DNA from 3 places in the Rahnella sp. CFA14(1/10) genome. Region 2 is predicted to be linked to each of the others. Evidence: predicted binding sites of a transcription regulator. Region 2 holds the regulator's gene; each other region holds the start of a gene.
The links. The regulator CRP, encoded in region 2, controls carbon source genes, mostly activating them, when cyclic AMP is high. The targets are predictions, from matches to a motif close to ATGTGANNNNNNTCACAT.
Positions count from the first base shown of each region.

Region 1: the regulator CRP is predicted to act here: its motif matches at 1,388-1,405, upstream of msrB (peptide-methionine (R)-S-oxide reductase MsrB).
Region 3: the regulator CRP is predicted to act here: its motif matches at 1,530-1,547, upstream of rhaB (rhamnulokinase).

Region 1 is NZ_SEWS01000002.1:417,009-424,653, reverse strand. Features, by position in the region: gene EVX52_RS05575 (D-hexose-6-phosphate mutarotase) at 1-14, opposite strand, end outside; gene gapA (glyceraldehyde-3-phosphate dehydrogenase) at 181-1,179, opposite strand; gene msrB (peptide-methionine (R)-S-oxide reductase MsrB) at 1,530-1,943, shown strand; gene EVX52_RS05560 (YeaC family protein) at 2,039-2,311, shown strand; gene EVX52_RS05555 (carbohydrate ABC transporter permease) at 2,404-3,219, opposite strand; gene EVX52_RS05550 (carbohydrate ABC transporter permease) at 3,219-4,091, opposite strand; gene EVX52_RS05545 (extracellular solute-binding protein) at 4,190-5,536, opposite strand; gene EVX52_RS05540 (GNAT family N-acetyltransferase) at 6,092-6,694, shown strand; gene EVX52_RS05535 (ABC transporter ATP-binding protein) at 6,705-7,645, shown strand, end outside.
Region 2 is NZ_SEWS01000006.1:14,957-22,601, forward strand. Features, by position in the region: gene EVX52_RS13075 (phosphoribulokinase) at 1-657, shown strand, start outside; gene EVX52_RS13080 (OsmC family protein) at 661-1,068, opposite strand; gene crp (cAMP-activated global transcriptional regulator CRP) at 1,431-2,063, shown strand; gene EVX52_RS13090 (YccS/YhfK family putative transporter) at 2,125-4,200, shown strand; gene EVX52_RS13095 (aspartate aminotransferase family protein) at 4,439-5,656, opposite strand; gene EVX52_RS13100 (aminodeoxychorismate synthase component II) at 5,779-6,354, opposite strand; gene EVX52_RS13105 (putative adenosine monophosphate-protein transferase Fic) at 6,431-7,033, opposite strand; gene EVX52_RS13110 (YhfG family protein) at 7,023-7,196, opposite strand; gene EVX52_RS13115 (aldose 1-epimerase family protein) at 7,292-7,645, opposite strand, start outside.
Region 3 is NZ_SEWS01000005.1:20,481-28,125, reverse strand. Features, by position in the region: gene rhaR (HTH-type transcriptional activator RhaR) at 1-404, opposite strand, end outside; gene rhaS (HTH-type transcriptional activator RhaS) at 488-1,315, opposite strand; gene rhaB (rhamnulokinase) at 1,655-3,139, shown strand; gene EVX52_RS11050 (L-rhamnose isomerase) at 3,136-4,392, shown strand; gene rhaD (rhamnulose-1-phosphate aldolase) at 4,445-5,269, shown strand; gene fucO (lactaldehyde reductase) at 5,406-6,554, shown strand; gene rhaM (L-rhamnose mutarotase) at 6,653-6,967, shown strand; gene EVX52_RS11030 (YgiQ family radical SAM protein) at 6,942-7,645, opposite strand, start outside.

The DNA of each region.
Region 1 (7,645 bases), on a different contig from region 2:
AGTTGTTCTGTCATTATCTAAAGTCCTGTCAGGGTTAAACAATTACGATTTTGAACCAAGACTACACATGAACCAAACCTGTCTGTTTGATCGCACTCATGTGCTGATAAAAAAGTGCATCCGACAGAAAGCAAAAGGGCGACTTGCGTCGCCCTTCAATCAGTTCATCCACATTACCAATTATTTGGAAACGTGAGCGATCAGATCCAATACTTTGTTTGAGTAGCCAGTTTCGTTATCGTACCAGGAAACCAGTTTCACAAAGTTGTCGTTCAGCGCGATACCTGCTTTCGCATCGAATACGGAAGTCAGTTTTTCGCCGTTGAAGTCGGTAGATACTACGTCGTCTTCGGTGTAACCCAGAACGCCTTTCAGATCGCCTGCTTCAGAAGCTGCTTTGATTACTGCGCAGATTTCTTTGTAAGAAGCTGGTTTTTCCAGACGTGCAGTCAGGTCAACAACAGAAACGTTAGGAGTAGGAACGCGGAACGCCATACCTGTCAGTTTACCGTTCAGAGCCGGGATTACTTTACCTACAGCTTTAGCTGCACCGGTAGAAGAAGGGATGATGTTCTGGGATGCGCCGCGGCCGCCGCGCCAGTCTTTGTGAGACGGGCCATCGACAGTTTTCTGTGTTGCGGTAGTTGCATGCACGGTGGTCATCAGCGCTTCAACGATACCGAAGTTGTCGTTGATAACTTTAGCCAGTGGTGCCAGGCAGTTAGTGGTGCAAGATGCGTTAGAAACAATTTCCTGACCTGCGTATTCTTTATGGTTAACACCCATAACGAACATTGGCGTGTTGTCTTTAGAAGGACCAGTCAGAACAACTTTCTTAGCGCCCGCAGTGATGTGTTTACGCGCAGTTGCATCATCCAGGAACAAACCTGTCGCTTCAGCTACAACGTCAACGTTAACTTCGTTCCATTTCAGGTTAGCTGGATCACGCTCAGCGGTAACACGGATGGTTTTGCCATTAACAACCAGGTGACCGTCTTTAACTTCAACAGTACCGTTGAAACGACCATGAGTTGAGTCGTACTTCAGCATGTATGCCATGTAGTCCGCGTCTAACAGATCGTTGATTGCTACGATCTCGATGTCAGAACGTTCTTGAGCAGCACGGAAAACAATGCGACCGATACGGCCAAAACCGTTGATACCTACTTTGATAGTCATATATTCCACCAGCTATTTTTTTAGTGAATAAAAGGTTGGTTGTAAAATTACAAAAACCTTGCTGAGCGTCAAGCGGAATCGTGTCAATTATTGCTGTAAGTCAAAGCGACGACCTACTGCTGCTCGCTTATTGCACGTTCCGGTTTTTTAATCGGCTCACAACCACATGGGGGCGAAAAACAGAATATAAAGAGCCGGATGAACAAGAGTGTGATCGCCATCACAAGTTGTAAGCTGGCTAACGCTGATGCCATACAGTTTAGGACAAAACAGACAGACTCGTTGTTAATTTTTTGTTATTATAAACTGTTATTTACGTTGATTTTTATATTCGTCAGAGAACGAAAACTATGGGCATAGAAACTAAATCCTCCTGTACACTCGAACAACTCACTGAAATACAACGTTATGTCACACAGAAACGCGGCACTGAACCCCCGTTCACCGGAAAGCTGCTGCACAACCGCCGCGAAGGGATTTATCATTGCGTGGTCTGTGACTCAGCCTTGTTCTACTCTGATACCAAATACGATTCCGGATGTGGCTGGCCAAGTTTTTATCAACCCGTTCACCCGGATGCGATAAATTATCTCACTGATAATTTGCATAATATGGCGCGTATTGAAATCCGCTGCACCTGCTGCGGGGCCCATTTGGGACATGTTTTCCCGGATGGCCCGAAGCCGACGGGTGAGCGTTACTGCATAAACTCTGCTTCAATGAGCTTCACTGATGGCAAAAGCGGCGATAAAACCGCCGGTTAATGCGTATGAAAATGGTGATGTAATCTAACCGACAAAATCGATTCAGCTATTATTCAAGCCGTATGAATAATCGCGCACGAAAACGAGGTGCCCAGATGGAAATTAATCAACTTATTGATGTGATGACGCCGGAAATTTATTCACGCCTCGCCCTGGCTGTTGAACTCGGGAAATGGCCCGATGGTGTCGCACTGACACCGCAACAGAAAGAACACAGCCTGCAGGCCGTAATGCTGTACCAGTCGCGTCACAATGTTGATGCCCAGCATATGAGCATTGGCACGGACGGGCAGATCGTTACGAAAAGCAAGCAGGAACTGAAACAGCAATTCGCGCAGGATATGCTGATTAAGCTTAAGCCTGAGTGAGTGCCCTGCTAGCGAAAGGGGGGTGACTGATAAAAGGCGCAGATGAGCGCCTTTAAGGATGAATTTTTTAAGGCAGCGGGAAGATATTGGCTCTATTTGACGGCACCTTCCGTCACGCCGCTGATAAATTTGCGCTGAAATGCCAGAAATACCGCCACGATGGGCAGAATAGCAATCATGGCACCGGCCATCAGTTCCGGAATATTTAAGGTGTTTTTATTCTGGAAAAACATCATGCCGATCGGCAAAGTGCGCAGTTCATCTTTATTGACCAGGATCAGCGGGATCAGAAACTCGTTCCAGGTCCAGATAAACAGTAACAGCGACAGCGTTGACAGCGTTGGCCAGATAGCCGGTACCAATATCCCCCACAAAATCTTGCTGCGGCTCGAACCGTCCATCACAGCCGCTTCGACCAGCTCTTTCGGCACCTGCTGGAACGCAGTGGCGACCATTAGCGTGCTGAAGGGGATCGAAAGCGCAACCTGCGGAATAATCAGCGCCAGATAAGTGTTTGTCATGCCCACCCAGTGCAGCTCATGGTAAAGCGGAATAATAAAAGCTTCCGAAGGTAAGACCATGCCCAGCCCCAGCAAAAATGCCAGGAATTTTTTCCCCGGCAGGCGCAAAAAAGCAAAACCAAATCCCGACAAAATCCCGGCAAAAATGCTGATGACGATCACCGGAATGACCACAATCACTGAATTCAGAAAGTAAACATTAAAATGACCTTCGCGCCAGGCGGAAAGATAGTTGCCGAGTTGCAGGCTGCCCGGCAGGGTGAAGGCTCCCTGAAACAGTTCTGCCTGGGTCTTGAAAGAGGTCATCAGGGCCAGCAAAAAGGGCAGAATAGTCATTATTGCTATCAGCCAAATCACACTGCGTGAGAAAAGAGAAGTGCTACGCATTAACGACGCTCCCTGAGTGCCAGATGGATTAATCCATTTAGAATAAACACCATCACCATACCGATAATCGCCACAGCGGAGGCATAGCCAAAATGGCGTAAGTCAAAACCTTGTTGATACATATAAATATTAGTGACCAGAGTCGAAGTACCAGGCCCGCCATGGGTCATGACGTAGACCAGGTCGAAGGATTTGATGCCCGCGATCACTGTCAACAGCAGCGCGACGCGGATTTCCGGTTTTAGGGCCGGCAGCGTAATGCGCATGAATTTCTGCCGGCGGCTTGAGCCGTCAAGTTCCGCCGCCTCAAGCAGTGAGGGATCCATGCGTTGCAAACCAGCCATGAACAGCACCAGGCAGAAGCCAAAAAAATACCAGGTTGCGACGAAGCCCACCGCAGGCAGCGCCCAGTTAAAATCGCCCAGCCAGGCTAAGGCGAGTTGTGGCTGTCCAACGGCGCGCAGCAATTGATCGATCGGGCCAAATGCCGGGTTGTACAGCCAGCGCCACACCACACCCAGCACCGCCATTGGCATGATATAGGGCAGGAAAAACAGAATACGCAGCATGCTGCGCTCAACGTGGTGACGGGTATCGTTAAGGAAACTGCAAAGCGCGAGGCCAATGACTATCGGGCAAAGCGTGTAAAACAGCAGCAGCAGGGCGTTGTTAGCAATGGAAGTCCAGAATGTTGCATCGGAAAACATACGAACAAAATTCTGTATGCCGATGAATACAGGCCACGAGGTTCCATCCCAGGCAGTAAAACTCGCCCAGATTGAAAACAGCAGCGGTGCCAGCAGAAATACGCCGTAGATCAGCAGCGACGGCAAAACAAAAAGCATATTTTGCAGCATTGATTTATTGAGCATGGATACGCCTCATGGTTACCCTCATCATGACCTTCTGCTTTACTGAGGTGACAACAGGCCTGTTAGCCTGTTGTCACATTTTGGGCTGTCTTTGCGCCTTAATGCTTTAGGGTTTTAAGGTATTGCTGGTAATTTTCGTCAAGCTTTTCAGTCAATTGCTGAGGTGTTATGCGTCCGGCCAGCAGTTGTTGCACGTTGGCATTCAATACGTCACCCATGGTCGGCGTTGCCCAGTCGACATAATGGCCCAGTCCGTCATTAGCATTGACGGTAGTCCAGACTTGGTACACGTCGGCCAGCAGCGGATTATCAGCGGGAAGTTTGGCATTTTTATCTGCCGAGGCGGGCAGGAAACCGGCTTTAAGCCAGGCTTCGGCAACCTTGTCAGAAACAATGTAATTAATGTATTTCGCCGCAGTGTCCTGCTGCGCTTTGGTTTTGGCGGTGACTGTAATAGAGAACGGTAAATCAGTTCCGCCCACCATCAGCGGTGCTTTTACGCCTGGCACGGCAGGCATTGCCGAGAAATGAATGTCTTTATTCGGTTTAAACTGCCCCATGTACCAGGTGCCACTGATGAAAAAGGCGGCCTGGCCATTCTGAAACAGTGAAGCGGCATCATCGCGACCCATCCCCTGATAACCCGGGAAGAAATAGCCTTGGGCATTCCAGTCCTTCATGATTTGAGCGGCTTTTACCAGCTTGCTGTCTTTAAACGAACCTCCCACGTCATAAATCAGATCGTCCAGCGTTTTGCGATCGCTGCTTTCAATTTGCTCTTCCCAGAGGGTTGAAAGCAACTGTGCACCCACAGAACCATCGAGCAGACCGAGCATGATGGGCACGGTGCCTTGTTGTTTTAACCTGGCCAGCGCGGCTTCAAACTCCGGCATAGTTTTAGGTACCGGTATTCCGGCTTTATCCAGCACGGCTTTGTTGTAGTACAAACCCACCATTTCGCCGAGGCTGGCTACGCCATAAAGATGACCGCTGCCAAAGTCTTGTGTATCAGACCAACGGTTGCGTTTGAGGATCGAACTCGGAAAACGCGTTTCCCAGCCGTACTGCTTGGCGTAGGCGTCCATGGGAAAAAGCAACTTCTCTTTGACCAGAGCCCCCATGTCACCGCCGCCCTGGTTAACCTGTGCCACCTGCGGGCCTTCGCCGGAGGAAAGCGCCAGCTTCAGCGGAATGCGCGTGTCGTCAAAGGAGTGAACGCTGCGGGTGATTTTCTCACCCGGATTCTGGGCCTCGAAATCTTTGATGGCCTGATCAATGACCTCAGTTTGCGAAGGGTGGTTATAGATATCCCAGGCAGCGATTGTCCCGGCCTGTGCCGGCAGGATACTCAGTCCGAGGGAGAGAGCCAGCAGTGAAAGCAGGGCGCGTGGCGCACGATTGCCGACGGTGTGATGAAGATGTGGTGCATGCAAGGCTTTAGACATGGTGGTGCGTTCCTCTCAATCCAACACAAACAGGCATCCCTTTCTTTGGCGGCAAAGGCACATCCGGCACTTTGCATGATGTTTTGACTCAAAATTCACCCGACTATCAATACTTACTTTAATCATAAAATAAAGTCAAACAGCTTTTCGTATGACTTGTGACCGATTTAAAACCAGATTAATCACTGCTGTTAGGGCTAAATCATGCGGTTAAACACTGTACAATATGCTCACTGCAATGTAATTATTTTAAATGTCAGTGAGAAATTCATATGAATATACTGAACAGTGATTTCCCGGCTAACTTATTGTCAGTCATAGGATAAATTTATGGTTATGTGCACGGAGTTGCGTAATCTTTACAGCGCGTTAGCCGGGTAATAAAGGATAGGATGTTAACGGGGAATGAGCCGGTAATCAGTTTTTCTTTTGGGTGAACCTGTGATCGTCGTCATAGGTTGACTGATTGCCCGGAATGGCAATTATTATATATTGCAAACTAAGTAGGCATTCTTTAGTTTAAAGACAGGTTTTATACAACCCTGGGGACTTTTTATGCCAACGCCGTCTGTTATTATTCGCCAGGCCACAACCGGTGACCTCGACGTCCTGTCCGCAATTTGTTTGAAAACGTCCGACGCCGGCCAGGATGGCACGGCGCTGTACAGCGATGCCACCTATCCTGGGCTGCGCTTCTCTGTACCCTATGCCGTATTAGAACCTGATTTAGCCTTTGTGCTGTGTCAGAACGATCAGGTTGTTGGCTATGTGGTCGGCACCCGGGATACGGTGGCGTTTAACCGGCGTCTCGAAACGCAGTGGTGGCCAGCCCTGCGTGAAAAGTTTGCCGGTCGTCAGCCTGTCGCGCCGCTTGATGACAAAGTGCTGGATGCCATTCGCCAACCTTCTCCTGCTTCCGATGAACTGACCGGCACTTATCCCGCACATCTGCATATTAATATCTTGCCCGCCGCACAGAAGGGCGGACATGGCCGGATGATGATTGAAACTGAACTCAATGCATTACGTGCAGCGGGCGTCAGCGGCGTACATCTTGGTGTCAGCCTGCAAAACGAGCAAGTTTGCGGGTTCTATTCCAGGCTGGGATTCAAATTTCTGATGCGCAGCAATGCCATTTATATGGGCTTAATCTTATAAAAGAGGACTTATGGCTAACCTACAGCTCAAGGCGATCAAGAAGTCCTATGAAAACGTCAATGTGATCCACGGCATCGATCTGGAGATTAACGACGGTGAATTTGTGGTGTTTGTCGGCCCGTCGGGCTGCGGCAAGTCAACGCTGCTGCGCATGATTGCCGGACTGGAAGAGATTACACAGGGAAGCCTCTGGGTAGACGGCGTAGATATGACTCAGCAACCCGCAACCGAACGCGGGATTGCCATGGTGTTTCAGTCTTACGCTCTGTACCCCAATATGACCGTGCGCGGTAATCTAAGCTATCCGCTGGAAGTGGCGAAACGCCCGAAAGCGGAGATCAAACGGCTGGTCGGGTTGACAGCACAGAAGTTGCATTTAAACGAACTGCTTGACCGCATGCCGCGCGCGCTCTCCGGTGGTCAGCGCCAGCGTGTCGCCATCGGGCGGGCGATTATCCGCGAGCCACGAATTTTCCTTTTTGATGAGCCGCTGTCGAACCTGGACGCCGAATTGCGTCTGCAAATGCGCATTGAAATTGCCAAACTCCATGAATCCCTGGGCAACACCATGATTTATGTGACTCACGATCAGCTTGAAGCGATGACGCTGGCGGACCGCATTGTTGTGCTGCGACAGGGCGTGATTGAACAGGTGGGTTCACCGCTCGGGCTTTACCATGATCCTGACAACATGTTTGTCGCCGGTTTTATCGGTTCTCCGCGGATTAACTTTATGGCGGCTGAGGTGGTGGCGGCCACCGGGGGGCACGTTCAACTACGTATTGCGGCGCTGGGTGTAGAAAGCCTGATTGTACCGCTCCTGCATCCACCGGGTGAGGGCGGAAAGGTCTGGCTGGGGGTCCGTCCTGAACATTTCGTTTCTCCGGACAGCGCGGATTGCCAGTTCAGCGCCACATTAACCTTTGCTGAACGGCTGGGCCACACTAACTA
Region 2 (7,645 bases):
GAAGCCAATGACTTTGGTTTGCTGGAAAAAAGCTTTATCGAATATGGCAAAACCGGCACCGGCCGTTCACGTAAGTATTTGCATACTTATGACGAAGCGGTTCCCTATAATCAGGTGCCGGGCACGTTTACGCCATGGCAGGCGTTGCCGGAACCAACGGATATCTTATTCTATGAAGGCCTGCACGGCGGTGTAGTGACAGACAAAATTGATGTCGCCGCCCAGGTCGATTTGCTGGTCGGCGTTGTGCCTATCGTTAACCTGGAGTGGATCCAGAAACTGGTGCGCGATACCGGGGAGCGTGGCCATTCACGTGAAGCAGTGATGGATTCCGTCGTGCGTTCGATGGATGATTATATCAGCTACATTACGCCGCAGTTTTCCCGCACCCACATCAACTTCCAGCGTGTGCCGACTATCGACACCTCAAACCCGTTCGCAGCAAAAGCCATTCCGTCACTGGATGAAAGCTTTGTGGTGATCCATTTCCAGGGACTGGACGACATCGATTTCCCCTATCTGCTGGCAATGTTGCAGGGGTCATTTATCTCGCACATCAAAACGCTGGTGGTACCAGGTGGGAAAATGGGGCTGGCAATGGAGCTGATCATGGCGCCACTGGTGCAGCGCCTGATGGAAGGTAAGAAAATCGAGTAAACTTTATTCCGCTGCAATCACTTCAAAGCTGTGGGTGATGGTGGCCGCTTTACCCAACATCAGAGACACTGAACAGTATTTTTCGGCAGAAAGGCTGACCGCACGTTCAACAATCTTATCGGTCAGATCCTTACCGGTGACGATAAAATGCAGATTGATATGCGTGAACAGACGCGGCGCTTCTTCGCGGCGTTGTGAAGTCAGCTTCACTTCACAATCACGCACGTCATTACGGCCTTTCTGTAAAATAGATACCACGTCAATTGCACTGCAGCCGCCTGCGGACATCAGTAACATTTCCATCGGGCTTGGGGCTTTATCGCCCGCGTTACCATCCATTGAAATCTGATGACCCGACGCTGACTCACCTAAAAAGGTCAGCCCTTCAACCCATTTGACACGTGCGTGCATGAACTATTCTCCCGGTGAATAAACTTTTAGAAATCTGCTCTCAGAGTACCCTTTAGACCAAAATCTGGCAACGTAACCCGATCGCCATCATGCTGAAGCGAGACAACAGAAGACAGCATCTCAAACCTGTGCTACAAACAAAGCCGAAACATACTTTCCAGTAAATTGCGGTGACGGTTTTTGCGGTTTAAGAACAGAACCCACGGTGTTAACAGCAATAAACAGGCTGTTGCACTCCGACATCCGCTTGCAGCATTTCTGGGGAGTTATATGCTGAAAGGGCGCTTTGGATTTGAAGTGCCATACAGGGAACTCTGAGCCCTGTGATTTTGGGCAGCGATAACAACAGAGGATAATAGCTAATGGTTCTCGGCAAGCCACAAACAGACCCGACTCTTGAATGGTTCCTGTCTCACTGTCATATACATAAGTATCCTTCTAAAAGTACGCTGATTCACCAGGGTGAAAAAGCCGAAACGCTTTACTACATCGTGAAAGGGTCAGTTGCTGTCCTGATTAAAGATGAAGAAGGCAAGGAAATGATACTGTCCTACCTTAACCAAGGTGACTTCATCGGTGAGCTGGGACTCTTCGAAGAAGGTCAGGAACGTAGTGCCTGGGTACGTGCTAAAACTGCCTGTGAAGTGGCTGAAATTTCGTATAAAAAGTTCCGCCAGCTGATTCAGGTTAACCCGGATATTCTGATGCGTCTCTCCGCGCAGATGGCCAACCGTCTGCAAGTGACGTCAGAGAAAGTCGGCAACCTTGCCTTCCTCGACGTAACCGGTCGTATCGCTCAAACGTTGCTCAACCTGGCTAAACAGCCTGATGCAATGACCCATCCGGACGGGATGCAAATCAAGATTACCCGTCAGGAAATTGGCCAAATCGTCGGTTGTTCACGTGAAACAGTCGGACGAATCCTCAAAATGCTGGAAGATCAGAGCCTGATCTCCGCACACGGGAAAACGATTGTCGTTTACGGCACACGTTAATCCCTCGAAAATTGGCGCGGCAGAATACTGTCGCGCCTTTTTTATGGGCTAAGCTTTACCCATGACGTTATGGCGAAAACTGTTTTACCATCCTGAAGTGAATTACGCGCTGCGCCAGACGCTGGTGTTGTGCCTGCCTGTTGGCATTTGCTGGCTGTTTGGCAACTTGCAAATGGGTCTGCTGTTTTCCCTCTGCCCGGCCTGCTGTAACATCGCCGGTCTGGATACCCCGCACAAACGCTTTTTCAAACGTCTGATCGTCGGCGGTTCACTGTTTGCCGTGAGCAGCATTCTGCTGCAACTGATGCTGGAAAACTGGCACGTTCCGCTGCCGCTGATCATGCTATCGCTGGCGTTATTGCTCGGCGTTACCGGTGAAATCAGCCCGTTACATGCGCGCCTGTTACCCGGCGCGCTGGTAGCCACTATTTTCACACTGAGTATGGTCGGCGTGCGCCCGATGTGGCAGGCACCGGTGCTGTTCGCAGCAGGCACAGCCTGGTACGGGGTGTTTAACTGGGTGTGGTTTCGTATTTCGCAAGAACAGCCTATGCGCGAAACGCTCAGCCAGCTTTATCTGCAACTCGCGGATTATTTCGAGGCCAAGTACAGTCTGCTGACGCAACATACCGATCCCGAGACGGCGTTGCCGCCATTACTTACCCGTCAGCAGCAGGTTATCGACCTGATTGCCCTGCTTTATCAGCAATTACACATGCTGCCACAACACGGACATCATCATCACCATAAGCGACTGTTTCAGCTTTTTCAGGTTGCTCTCGATTTGCAGGAGCACATTACCGTCAGCCTGCATCAGCCGGAGGAAGTACAGAAACTGGTTGAGGAAAGCCATGCAGAAGCGGTAATCCGCCGCAATGCGCAGGTGATTTCCACCCGTCTTCGGGTGATTGCCGGCGATATTCTTTATCACCGTTTATCTGAGCGCTTTACCATGGCCAATGAGCTGGCTGCGCTGGAGAAAATCGCCGCGCGTAACCCGGACAATCCGGTTGGCCAGTTTTGTTATTACCATTTCAGCCGCATTGCGCGCCTGCTGCGGACCCAGCGCCCGTTATACCGGCGCGATCTGATGAGCACCCAGCCACGGCTGCCCTTCTGGACTGCGCTAAAAAGCTATCTTTCTTTCAAATCCGTGGCCCTGCGTAATGCCGCGCGTCTGGGCATTATTTTGGCGATTGGCAGCAGCCTGGGGCTGTTCTTCAATTTGCCCAAACCGTACTGGATTTTGCTGACTATCATGCTGGTCAGCCAGAACGGCTATAACGCCACTCGGGTCAGGATCCAGCACCGTGCGCTCGGTACGCTGGCAGGTTTGCTGATTGCTTCAGGATTGTTAAAACTGGCGCTACCGGAAAGCACCACGCTGCTGTGCATGCTGCTGATCACCTTGTTGTCCTATACGGTTTTACGCAAAAATTACGGGCTGGCGATGGTCGGCATGACGGTGACGGCAGTGTATACCCTGCAACTACTGGCGATGAACGGTGTGCATTTTCTGATACCACGACTGGTCGATACGCTGCTCGGCTGTGCGCTGGCCTTCGGTGGCACCCTCTGGCTATGGCCGCAATGGCAAAGCGGTTTGCTGCGCCAGAACGCGCATCAGGCGCTGGAAACGTATCAGGACGCTATCCGTCTGCTGCTTGAGGAAAACCCCGACACCGCAAAACTGGCGTATACCCGTATGCAGGTCAATCAGGCGCACAATAAGCTGTTCACTTCTTTAAACCAGGCGATGCAGGAGCCCGGCTTTAACTCGCATTATCTGGCAGACATGCGGTTATGGGTGACACACAGCCAGTTTGTGGTCGAACATATCAACGCGATGACAATCCTCGCACGCGAACATTATATGTTGCCGGAAAAACTGGCGACGGAATATTTGCAGACCTGCGAAATCGCACTGCAAAGCTGCCAGCAACGACTGCTCTATGACGGGCCGGGCAGCGAGAATAATCTGTTTAATGCGCCGGAACTTCATCCGGATATGCCGCTGACCGAAATGGAACGCCACCTGCGGCGCGTGATTTCACATCTCAGCGTAATGCATACGATCTCGTCACTGGCGTGGAAGCAACGACCACATCATGGGATCTGGCTGACGCGGCGGGCGTGAAGGGGGAGACCCCTTTCAAATCCCCCTTTTTACTGGCTTGCAGCCAGACTGCTTTTTGAAATGGAGAAACTTTCGGCTTTTCAATTGCCGTGATCGCTTAACTCACCGCGCCGAAACCGACCAAAGAGGGCTAGTCATAGCCCTCTTTGGTCGGTTTCGGCGCAAGAGACCATGTGATAAATGTTAGTGGGAAACCGAAATTTTCTCGATCAAGCGTTTAAAGACGGGGCCGTGGGGATCACCCCCCACAAACTTTCCCCACCGCCTTCTCAAACCTTTCCATCCCTTCGCTGATGTCAGCGAAATCAATCACCAGTGAAGGCGCAAACCGCATCACGTTTGGTCCGGCGACCAGCATCATCAGCCCGGCTTCTGCGGCTGCGGCATGGAATTCTCCGGCACGGTTTTTATACGCATCGGCAAGCTCGGCGCCGATCAGCAGCCCCTGACCACGGAACTCGTTGAAGATGTGATATTTCTGATTGATGGCATCCAGCGCGCTGATGAATTTCTCGCGGCGTTCGTTGATGCCAGCCAGTACGTCAGGTGTATTGATGATATCCAGCGCAGCTTCAGCCACCGCACAGGCCAGCGGGTTGCCGCCGTAGGTGGTGCCGTGTTTGCCCGGCTCCATAACGGAAGCCACTTCTTCAGTTGCCAGCATGGCACTGACCGGGAAACCGCCGCCGAGCGCTTTGGCTGTGGTCAGAATATCGGGCGTCACGCCGTAGTGCATATAGCTGAACAGCTTGCCGCTGCGTCCCATACCGCTTTGTACTTCATCCAGAACCAGCAGCGCCTGATGTTTGTCACAAAGCTCGCGCAGGCCTTGCAGAAACGCCTGGGTAGCGGGGGTAACGCCGCCCTCCCCCTGCACCGGCTCAACCACAATGGCGCAGGTGTGGTCGTCGATCACCGCCTTTACGGCATCCAGATCGTTGAACGGCACATGCACAATGTCAGCGGGTTTCGGGCCGAAGCCGTCGGAGTATTTCGGCTGGCCACCCACGGAAACTGTGAACAACGTGCGACCATGGAAGGCGTTATGGAAAGCGATGATCTTACTTTTGTACGGGCTGTGACGGTGTGAAGCATAGTAACGCGCCAGTTTAAAAGCCGCTTCGTTGGCTTCAGCGCCGGAGTTAGCGAAAAATACACGGTCGGCAAAAGTGGCATCGATCAGCTTCTGCGCCAGTCGCAGGGCGGGTTCATTGGTAAATACGTTACTGACATGCCAGAGGGTTTCGCCCTGCTCATGCAACGCTTTCACCAGTGCCGGATGGCAATGCCCGAGCGCTGTCACAGCAATGCCCCCTGCGAAATCAACATATTCATTCCCTTGCTGATCCCAGACGCGACTGCCTTTACCTTTCACCGGAATGAATTTCGCCGGTGAATAAACCGGTAAAATGACTTTATCGAATGTACCCCGATCTACCGCTGATTTTTCTGACATTACTCGTCTCCCCACTGCCATTAATATGAAAATATAATCACAAAATATGCATAAAAAATCACAGACAGGCAAACGAAAATCGCACCCGAGGCGGAAGTAATTTTTTCAGCAATATTAACTGATTAGATTTTAAGGAAATTATCCAGAAGCTGGTGCCCCTGCTCGCTCAGAATGCTTTCAGGATGAAACTGAACGCCATGCAGGGGCAAGGTTTTGTGCATGATGCCCATAATGTCGTCGCGATCACCACTACGTTCTGTCCATGCCGTGACCTCAAAACAGTCGGGCAGCGTCTGTGGCGCGACCACCAGAGAATGGTAGCGCGTCACGGTCAGCGGATTATTCAGCCCGGTAAAGACGCTTCTGCCGGTATGGCGGACAGGTGAGGTTTTGCCGTGAATGGCCTGCCGCGCACGGACGATTTTCGCGCCGAACGCCTGCGCCATCGCCTGATGCCCGAGGCAAACGCCAAGAATCGGTAAACGGTGGGAGAAATGGACAATGGCGGGCAGGGATATGCCCGCCTGATCAGGCGTACACGGGCCCGGAGAAATCACCAGATGTGAAGGAGAAAGTTGTTCAATGTCGGAGAGGGTAAGCTGATCGTTACGCATTACTTTCACTTCTGCGCCCAGCTCGCAAAAATATTGATAGAGGTTGTAGGTGAAGGAATCGTAATTGTCGATCAGCAGCAGCATAGTATACCCGGTAAAAGTCGGAGAATTTACCGGGCAATTCTACGCATTTTTCAGCGCGGGCTCAGTATTTTGTCGCTTAATGTTCTTCCGGGATTTCACTGACAACGGTATTAAAAATTGCCACCAACCCTGATTCATCACCAAATACCGCTGTTTTATTGGCTGCCAGCCAGCTTTCCCGATCCACTTTAGACCAGTCAATGTCGTAGCCAGCATGAATGACCAGTTGCTCGATAAAAATGCGCAGCGCACGACCATTCCCTGTGCGGAACGGATGCAGCAAATTCAGCCCGGTATAATAATGAGCCAGTCGCTCAGCAAGATTATCCAGCGGTAAGCCGATCAGAAATTTCTCCTCTTCCAGTTCCTGCATCAGCGCATTGCCCTCTTTTTCAATGTATTCGAAATGGCAAAACGGCGTGTCATCCTTATAAATATCAATCTCACGGAACTCGCCTGCCCAGGTATAAATATCCTGGAACAAGGACAGATGCACCGCACACAGATGCGGCAATCCCATCACTGAAGGCCCAAGCGGCATCGCTGACGCGCGCAGGGCAGTAAACGCCAGTTCAGCCTGCAACAGCCGATGCTCTTCACGTATTTCCAGCCGGTTTTTGAGCACATTGATGCCGGGATAATAATAAGGGTCGGCACCGGCCACGAGTTTATCGTTCATAGTGCTTCCTCAGTTCGGTGAGACGTTGTGAAATTTGTTCGTTGTCTAACGTGATAACCTCAACCTGCAAACCATCAAGCGCACTGCTGGCCTGAAAGTTCTGCCGCTGACGTTCGCGAAAAAGTTTTTCCTGCTGCCTGAGTGTCAGTTTCTTCGCCATCATTTCCTCCCTGGGTACAGCTATTCGGGTATATACCCTGGTGGAGTTAAGTATAGACAGAGAAAAAAGGGCGCCAGCCTCAGCGCCCTAAACTCGGATTATTCAACAGCGATAGGGGTCTCGTTCACATCTGTTTTATGATCTGCCTGAAGTGTTTTCACCCGATCCTCAAGCTGTTTCACCGCCTGCGCATCCGGCAGAAGTGAATATTTCAACTCAAAGACCGTGCTCTGGCCGGGTTGCAGTTGTTTCACGCGGCCTTGTTTACGTTCGATAGTCACCGGATAGGCATAGTTAGTGCCCGGTTCGATACCCGTAACGTAACCCTGCTTCAGGGTGTCGGTATTTTTCCACAGCGTCAGCAGCGGCAACTGATGGGTATCGAATTCAATCGATGCGCCCTTGTTCCCCGCTTTGTTCACTACGCCGGCAATCGTTTTACCCTGCGCATC
Region 3 (7,645 bases), on a different contig from region 2:
CACTCTTTAGCAAGCTCATCCACTTTATCACGCAAAACTGACATGCCAAGCGTACTCAGCCGCCAGTAACGTTGTTCCTGGCTGACATTCTCGCCCGGCAATAATTGCGACCAGTCGGCCGCCAGCCCGAAACGCTCACGGCAAAACAGCACATTATCCAGTGCCAGTTCGTTGACTGACTCATAGCTATGCCGGTCCCGTGAATTAATATAAAACAGGTCACCGCAGGTGATGGGATAAGGGATATCGTTCCAGACATGCAGACCATTACCGCGCCAGACAATAACCAGTTCATCAAAATCATGGTCATGACTCGGAAAGTCGGCCTGGGGATGGCGTTCAGCCACCACCACCGAATTCATGTCGGTCAGAAAGAAATCATTTTTATTCAATTTCAACGACATATTTGCAATCTCTCACCCGTTTGACGACAAAATAAACGAGGCAGTACTCAGGTAAACATACCGGAAACTGCGAGAGGTGCCGTTTAACGCAACTGATCACGCATGAGTTTTGGCGACACCGAAAATTCCCGACGAAACTGTGTCGAGAAGTGGTTACTGTCACTGAACCCGCAGGCATAAGCGATATCGGTAATGCTTTGATCGCTATGATGTAAACGACGGCGCGCTTCCAGCAACCTCAGCCGGTTAAGATACCGCTGCGGCGTCATGCCAGTGTAATGCTTCATCTGACGATGTAATGTTCGCAGCGCCAGTGAGAAGCGTTCTGCAGCTTCAGTCCAGTTCACTTCCTCACTGTAATGCGACTGGAGCCATTGCAAAAGTTGATTGACCCTGTTTTCCGAGGTATCTCGCAATTGTGGCTGGAAACAATCCTGATAAAGCAGGATCAGCAATTGTAAAAACAGACTTTCACGGGTCGCGATATGTTCCATTTCAACGCTGTCCGGCAGTGCTTCAAGTTGTGTAATGCAGTTCAGCACCTGTGAAAGTACACACGGGCTGAGCTGCCAGTGGATCTGAGACTGATAGTGATGTTCCTGAGGAAGGAAGTGGCTGACGTCCTGAATGAAACGGAACGCCTTCGGTGAGCGGAACAACACATTTGTCAGACGTAAGTTATCAACATTTTCAAACAGATGATGATCACTGGCTCGCACGAAACAGACCGCACCGGCCGTCAGTGTATAAGGGTTGTCGTTAAAGATATGCACACCTGATCCGCTTTCCACCAGCATAATTTCATGGAAATCATGGTAGTGCTCCGGGAATACATCTTGTGGGAGCCGGCGCTCAACCGTCACGGTCAGCTCAGGCGCCGCAAAATAATCATCACCTCTCAGTAACGTCATGTATCACCTCCGGTTCAAAATCACTGTGCTTCGGGGAACAACCCTACCCTGCGGCCTGCTTTCCTGCCTTCAAACCACGGCAGTAAAAGCATCATAAACGGTCATATTTCAAAGATTCCCTCTGCCCTGATGCAGATCTGCGGCAAAGATCACAATCGCTTATGCCGCATTACTCAGCTGCGGATAGCCCTGTTTCAGCCAGCTTTGGAGCATTATGTGATCTGCCTCGCATCTACCTTTTTAATGCTGCCATCCTGCCAAAACCGGTGGCAATCACCGGAAGGTGCCTTTCAGGCGCTCCCCCTACACTGGCCATATCTTCGATAAGGAATGGCCGCTATGACAACTCACCATCTTGCCGCTATTGACCTCGGCGCTTCCAGCGGCCGGGTGATGCTGGCGACATTTACCCGTCAGGATCCCGATCCGGCAGCAACGCTGACATTGAAAGAAATCCACCGGTTTCCTAATAACCTGATCCGCGTTGATGGTCACGATACCTGGGACCTTGATGCGCTGGAAAAACACATTCTTGAAGGGCTGAATCGCCTTGATGCGTCCGGTGTTCAGCTTGACGGTATCGGGATTGATACCTGGGGGGTGGATTACGTCCTGCTTGATGCTCAGGGGCAGCGGGTCGGTTTGCCGGTTGCTTATCGTGACAACCGCACGGAAGGCGTGATGGCGCGGGTGGAACAGCAGTTTGGCCGTGAAAATTTGTACCAGAAAACCGGCATCCAGTTCATGCCGTTTAATACACTTTACCAACTGCGTGCATTGAGCGAACAGCAGCCTGACATCATCAATAAAGCGGCTCACATGCTGATGATCCCGGATTATTTCTTTTACCGCCTCACCGGCAAACTGAACTGGGAATACACCAACGCCAGCACCACGCAAATGCTCAATCTCGCCACCGGTGACTGGGACGAAGACTTGCTGAAACTGGCGGGTGTACCACGCCGCTGGTTACAAAAACCCACCCAGCCGGGTCATTCCCGGGGAGTGTGGAAAAGCCCCCGCGGCCGCAGCGTGCCGGTATTCAGCGTCGCGACGCACGATACTGCCAGCGCGGTGGTTGCCGCCCCGCTGACCCGTTCACACAGCGCCTACCTCAGTTCCGGCACCTGGTCGCTGATGGGCATTGAAAGCCCGCAAGCCTTTAACCATGCTGAGGCACTTCACGACAATATCACTAACGAAGGCGGCATTGATGGCAGCTATCGTGTATTAAGAAATATCATGGGGTTATGGTTGTTTCAGCGGGTTTGCCGCGAACTGAACATCCAGGATTTACCGTCACTCATCACGCTGGCTAAAAACGTCACGCCGTTCACTTATCTGATTAACCCGAACGAAGATCGCTTTATCAATCCTCCCTCCATGGTCGCTGCCATTCGTGATGCCTGCCGTCAAACGGGTGATCCGGTACCGGAGTCCCCGGCTGAACTGGCTCGCTGTATTTTCGACAGCCTTGCCATGCTGTACCGCAAAATTGCATTGCAACTTGCTCAGTTACAAGGGGCACCGCTGGAAGATATCCATATCGTTGGCGGCGGCAGCCAGAACCAGTTCCTGAACCAGCTTTGTGCTGATGTCTGTCAGGTACGCGTCAGCGCAGGCCCGGTCGAGGCCTCAACGCTGGGCAATATCGGTTGCCAGCTGATGGCGCTGAACGCCGTCAACGATACCGCTGAATTTCGTCGCATTGTTGCCACGAATTTTGAGCAACACCATTACCTTCCCCGTATTCACGCGGATTTCGCTATTCACTGGCGCCGCTTTCAGGCGCTCTGTCACGCCAATGAGGAACTCGCAGTATGACTTCATCTATCGATCAAGCATGGACACTTGCCAAAGAACGCTTTGCACAGCTGGGTATTGATGCCGAAGCTGCAATCAGACAACTTGATACCCTGCCCGTTTCTATCCATTGCTGGCAGGGGGATGATGTCGCTGGCTTCGAAAACCCTGAAGGCAGCCTGACCGGCGGCATTCAGGCGACCGGTAATTATCCCGGCAAAGCGCGTAACGCTCAGCAACTCCGCGCTGATCTGGAACTGGCAGTTTCCATGATACCCGGCCCTAACCGTCTGAATCTGCATGCGATTTATCTGGAGTCCGATCAACCCGTAGCCCGTAATGAAATCGAGCCGAAGCACTTCACCGGCTGGGTTGACTGGGCGAAGAAAAACAAACTGGGTCTGGACTTCAACCCGTCTTGTTTCTCACACCCGATGAGCGCAGACGGCTTCACGTTGTCACACGCGAACCCGGAAATTCGTCAGTTCTGGATTGAACATTGCCAGGCCAGCCGCCGCATTTCCGCCTCGTTTGGCCGTGCACTGGGCACACCGTCAGTGATGAATATCTGGGTGCCGGATGGCATGAAAGACATCACCGTAGACCGTCTGGCACCGCGCCAGCGCCTGATGAGCGCACTTGATGAAGTGATTTCTGAGAAGTTTGATATCACCGAACACATCGATGCCGTCGAAAGCAAACTGTTTGGCATCGGTTCTGAAAGCTACACCGTCGGCTCAAACGAATTCTATCTCGGTTACGCTGCCAGTCGCGGCACTGCGCTGTGCCTCGATGCCGGTCACTTCCATCCAACCGAAGTGATTTCCGACAAAATCTCTGCGGCGATGCTATATGTGCCCCGCCTGCTGCTGCACGTCAGCCGTCCGGTACGCTGGGACAGCGATCACGTGGTGCTGCTGGACGACGAGACACAAGCCATCGCCAGCGAAATCGTGCGCCATAATCTGTTCAACCGCGTGCATATCGGCCTGGATTTCTTCGATGCTTCGATCAACCGCATCGCAGCCTGGGTTATCGGCACCCGCAATATGAAAAAAGCCCTGCTGAAAGCCCTGCTCGAACCAACCAGTTTACTGAAACAGCTGGAAGCAGAAGGCGATTACACCGCGCGTCTGGCCCTGCTGGAAGAACAAAAATCCCTGCCGTGGCAGGCCGTATGGGACATGTATTGCCAGCGTCACGACGTACCGGTTGGCGGTCAGTGGCTGGATACCATTCGTCATTACGAAACCAGCGTGCTGGCAAAACGTTAAGTGCCGCTGAACACACCAGAAACGCATTCACCTTATTCGCAGGAAAGCACCGATGAAAACATTATTTAGCTCGTGGTTTGTACAAGGTATGGTCAAGGCGACCACCGATATGTGGCTGAAAGGCTGGGATGAACGTAACGGCGGCAACGTCAGCATGCGTCTGTTACCGGAAGACGTCGCACCTTATATAAATGATTTTTACGCGCAGCCACGTCAGGTTGAGCTGACTCAGCACGCGCCCGATCTGGCCAACGAATATTTCATCGTGACCGGCTCCGGTAAGTTTTTCCGTAATGTGCAACTGGCCCCGTCAGAAGCGCTGACCGTTATTCAGCTCGATGATAAAGGTGCCAGTTACAAAATCCTGTGGGGTCTGACCGCAGGCGGCTTGCCAACTTCGGAGCTGGCCTCCCATCTGCAATCACATGCCGTACGTAAACGTGTCACCAACGGTCAGGATCGCGTCATCATGCACTGCCATGCGACCAACCTGATCGCACTGACGTACGTGCTTGAACTCGACAGCGCCAAGATCACCCGCAAATTGTGGGAATGCAGCACGGAATGTCTGGTGGTCTTCCCCGACGGCGTGGGGATTGTACCGTGGATGGTGCCGGGCACCGATGGTATCGGAGCAGCGACTTCCGACCGGATGCAACATCACAGCCTGGTGCTGTGGGCGTTCCACGGTATCTTCGGTTGCGGCCCGACGCTGGACGACGCTTTTGGCCTGATCGACACCGCCGAAAAATCAGCGGAGATCCTGGTGAAAGTGATTTCCATGGGGGGGATGAAACAAACTATCCAGACTGAAGAACTGATTGCCCTCGGCAAACGTTTTGAAGTCACACCTTTCGAGGCCGCATTAAAAGCCTGATCAGGCACTTTATGCTCCTGACATCATAAATCATGCACGGGGGACAGCGGATGTTCCCCGTAGCAGGAAATGGCAAAGACCCCGGAGCAGCAGGCAGCAGAACACCTATTTTACTTACTCTATAGAGGGAATTTTTATGAGTTTCATGTTGGCCTTACCTAAAATCAGCCTCCACGGTCAGGGCGCAATCGAAGATATGGTTGCAATGCTGGCGACTAAACCACAGGGTAAAGCCCTTATCGTGACCGATGGTCAGTTAATCGAATTGGGTCTGCTCGACAATTTATTCTCCGCACTCAAACAGGCCGGACTGCCTTATGCCATTTACGGCGGCGTAGTGCCGAATCCAACCTCCGCCCATGTTGATGAAGGCTTCCGTCTGTATCAGGAAAACCAGTGCGATTATCTGATTGCTTTCGGTGGCGGCAGCCCGATTGATACCGCAAAAGGCATCAAAATTCTGACCGCCAATCCGGGCCCTGCCACCCTGTATTCCGGTATCGGCAAAGTCAGTAAACCGGGTGTCTTTCTGGTGGCGATTAATACTACGGCAGGCACAGCGGCAGAACTCACCAGTAATGCGGTGATCATCGACAGCCAGCGTCAGGTGAAAGAAGTGATCATCGACACCAGTCTGATCCCGGATATCGCCGTGGACGATCCGGCAGTGATGCTCAAAATTCCGGCCAGTGTCACCGCCGCGACTGGCATGGATGCGCTGACCCACGCCATCGAAGCCTATGTTTCCGTCGGCGCGCATCCGCTGACTGACCCGACAGCACTTGCCGCGATTTCAACGATCACGCAATGGCTGCCAAAAGCCGTCGATCACGGCGATGATATCGAAGCCCGCGAGAAAATGGCGCAGGGGCAATATCTGGCCGGTATGGCATTTAACAGCGCAGGTTTGGGGCTGGTTCACGCACTGGCGCATCAGCCTGGCGCGACACATAATCTGCCGCACGGCGTCTGTAATGCGATCCTGCTGCCGGTCGTCGAAGCGTTTAACCGCGCGAGTGCGCCTCACCGCTTTGCCGACATTGCCCGCGCGATGGGCGTACAGACTCAAGGTATCAGCGAAACGCAGGCCAGTATTGCGGCCATTGACGCTATTCGCCAATTGTCCACCCGTGTGGGGATCCCTTCCGGTTTCAAAGAACTGGGCATTTGTGAAGCGGATATCGAAGGCTGGCTCGACAAGGCTCTCGCTGACCCATGTGCGCCGTGCAATCCGCGCACCGCAACCCGTGAAGAAGTGCGCGAGTTGTATCTGAAAGCCATGTAGTTTTTAGCTTCTGCCTCTGTGAAGGGGAAGAAAGCAGTTGTCATTTCTTTACTCCCTCCCCTTCGCAGGGGAGGGAGTAAATCTAACCGGAGAAAAATATGATCCGTAAATCCTTCGTGATGCAGGTTAATGCGAATGCACACGATGAATATCAGCGCCGACACTCGCCAATCTGGCCGGAACTGGCGGAAACCCTGAAAGCCCACGGGGCGCATCACTACAGCATTTTCCTCGATGAAAAACGTAATCTGCTGTTTGGCTATGTGGAAATTGAATCAGAAGAAAGATGGAACGCGGTGGCAAAAACGGAAATATGCCAGAAATGGTGGAAGCATATGGCAGACGTAATGCCTGCCAATGCCGATAACAGTCCGGTCAGCAACGACCTTAAACCGGTCTTTTACCTCGATTAATCCTCTGTCCGGCGGGTTTTGCTTTTGCGGCCGCCGGATTTTGCGTTTTTGCGGGGGTAAAACGCGTAGCAGCCGGTTTCGCTTTGCCTGAACGTGAGGCCGCAAATTGCGGATCAAAACCGCCCGGGGGCACCAGACAATCAGGGCGAATCCCTATCAGGCGGCGCATACCCATCGCAGTCAGTGCCTCACGGATCACCGGCCAGTTCACCGGATCGTGATAGCGCAGTAAGGCTTTATGCAACCGCCGCTGACGATCGCCTTTCGGCACGACCACATCTTCACTTTTATAATCCACTTTGCCGAGCGGATTCTTACCGCTGTAATACATAGTGGTGGCACTGGCGAGCGGCGACGGATAAAAATTCTGCACCTGATCCAGCCGGAAACGATTTTTCTTCAGCCACAGCGCCAGATTGATCATGTCTTCAGTGCGTGTGCCCGGATGCGCAGAAATGAAATACGGGATCAGATACTGCTCTTTCCCGGCCTGTTTCGAATAACTGTCGAACAGCTCTTTGAACCGGTAATAACTGCCCATCCCCGGTTTCATCATTTTGGACAACGGCCCGGTTTCGGTATGTTCCGGCGCGATCTTCAGATACCCGCCCACGTGATGCTCGGCCAGTTCTTTGATATAGCGCGGATCTTCCACCGCCAGATCATAACGTACGCCTG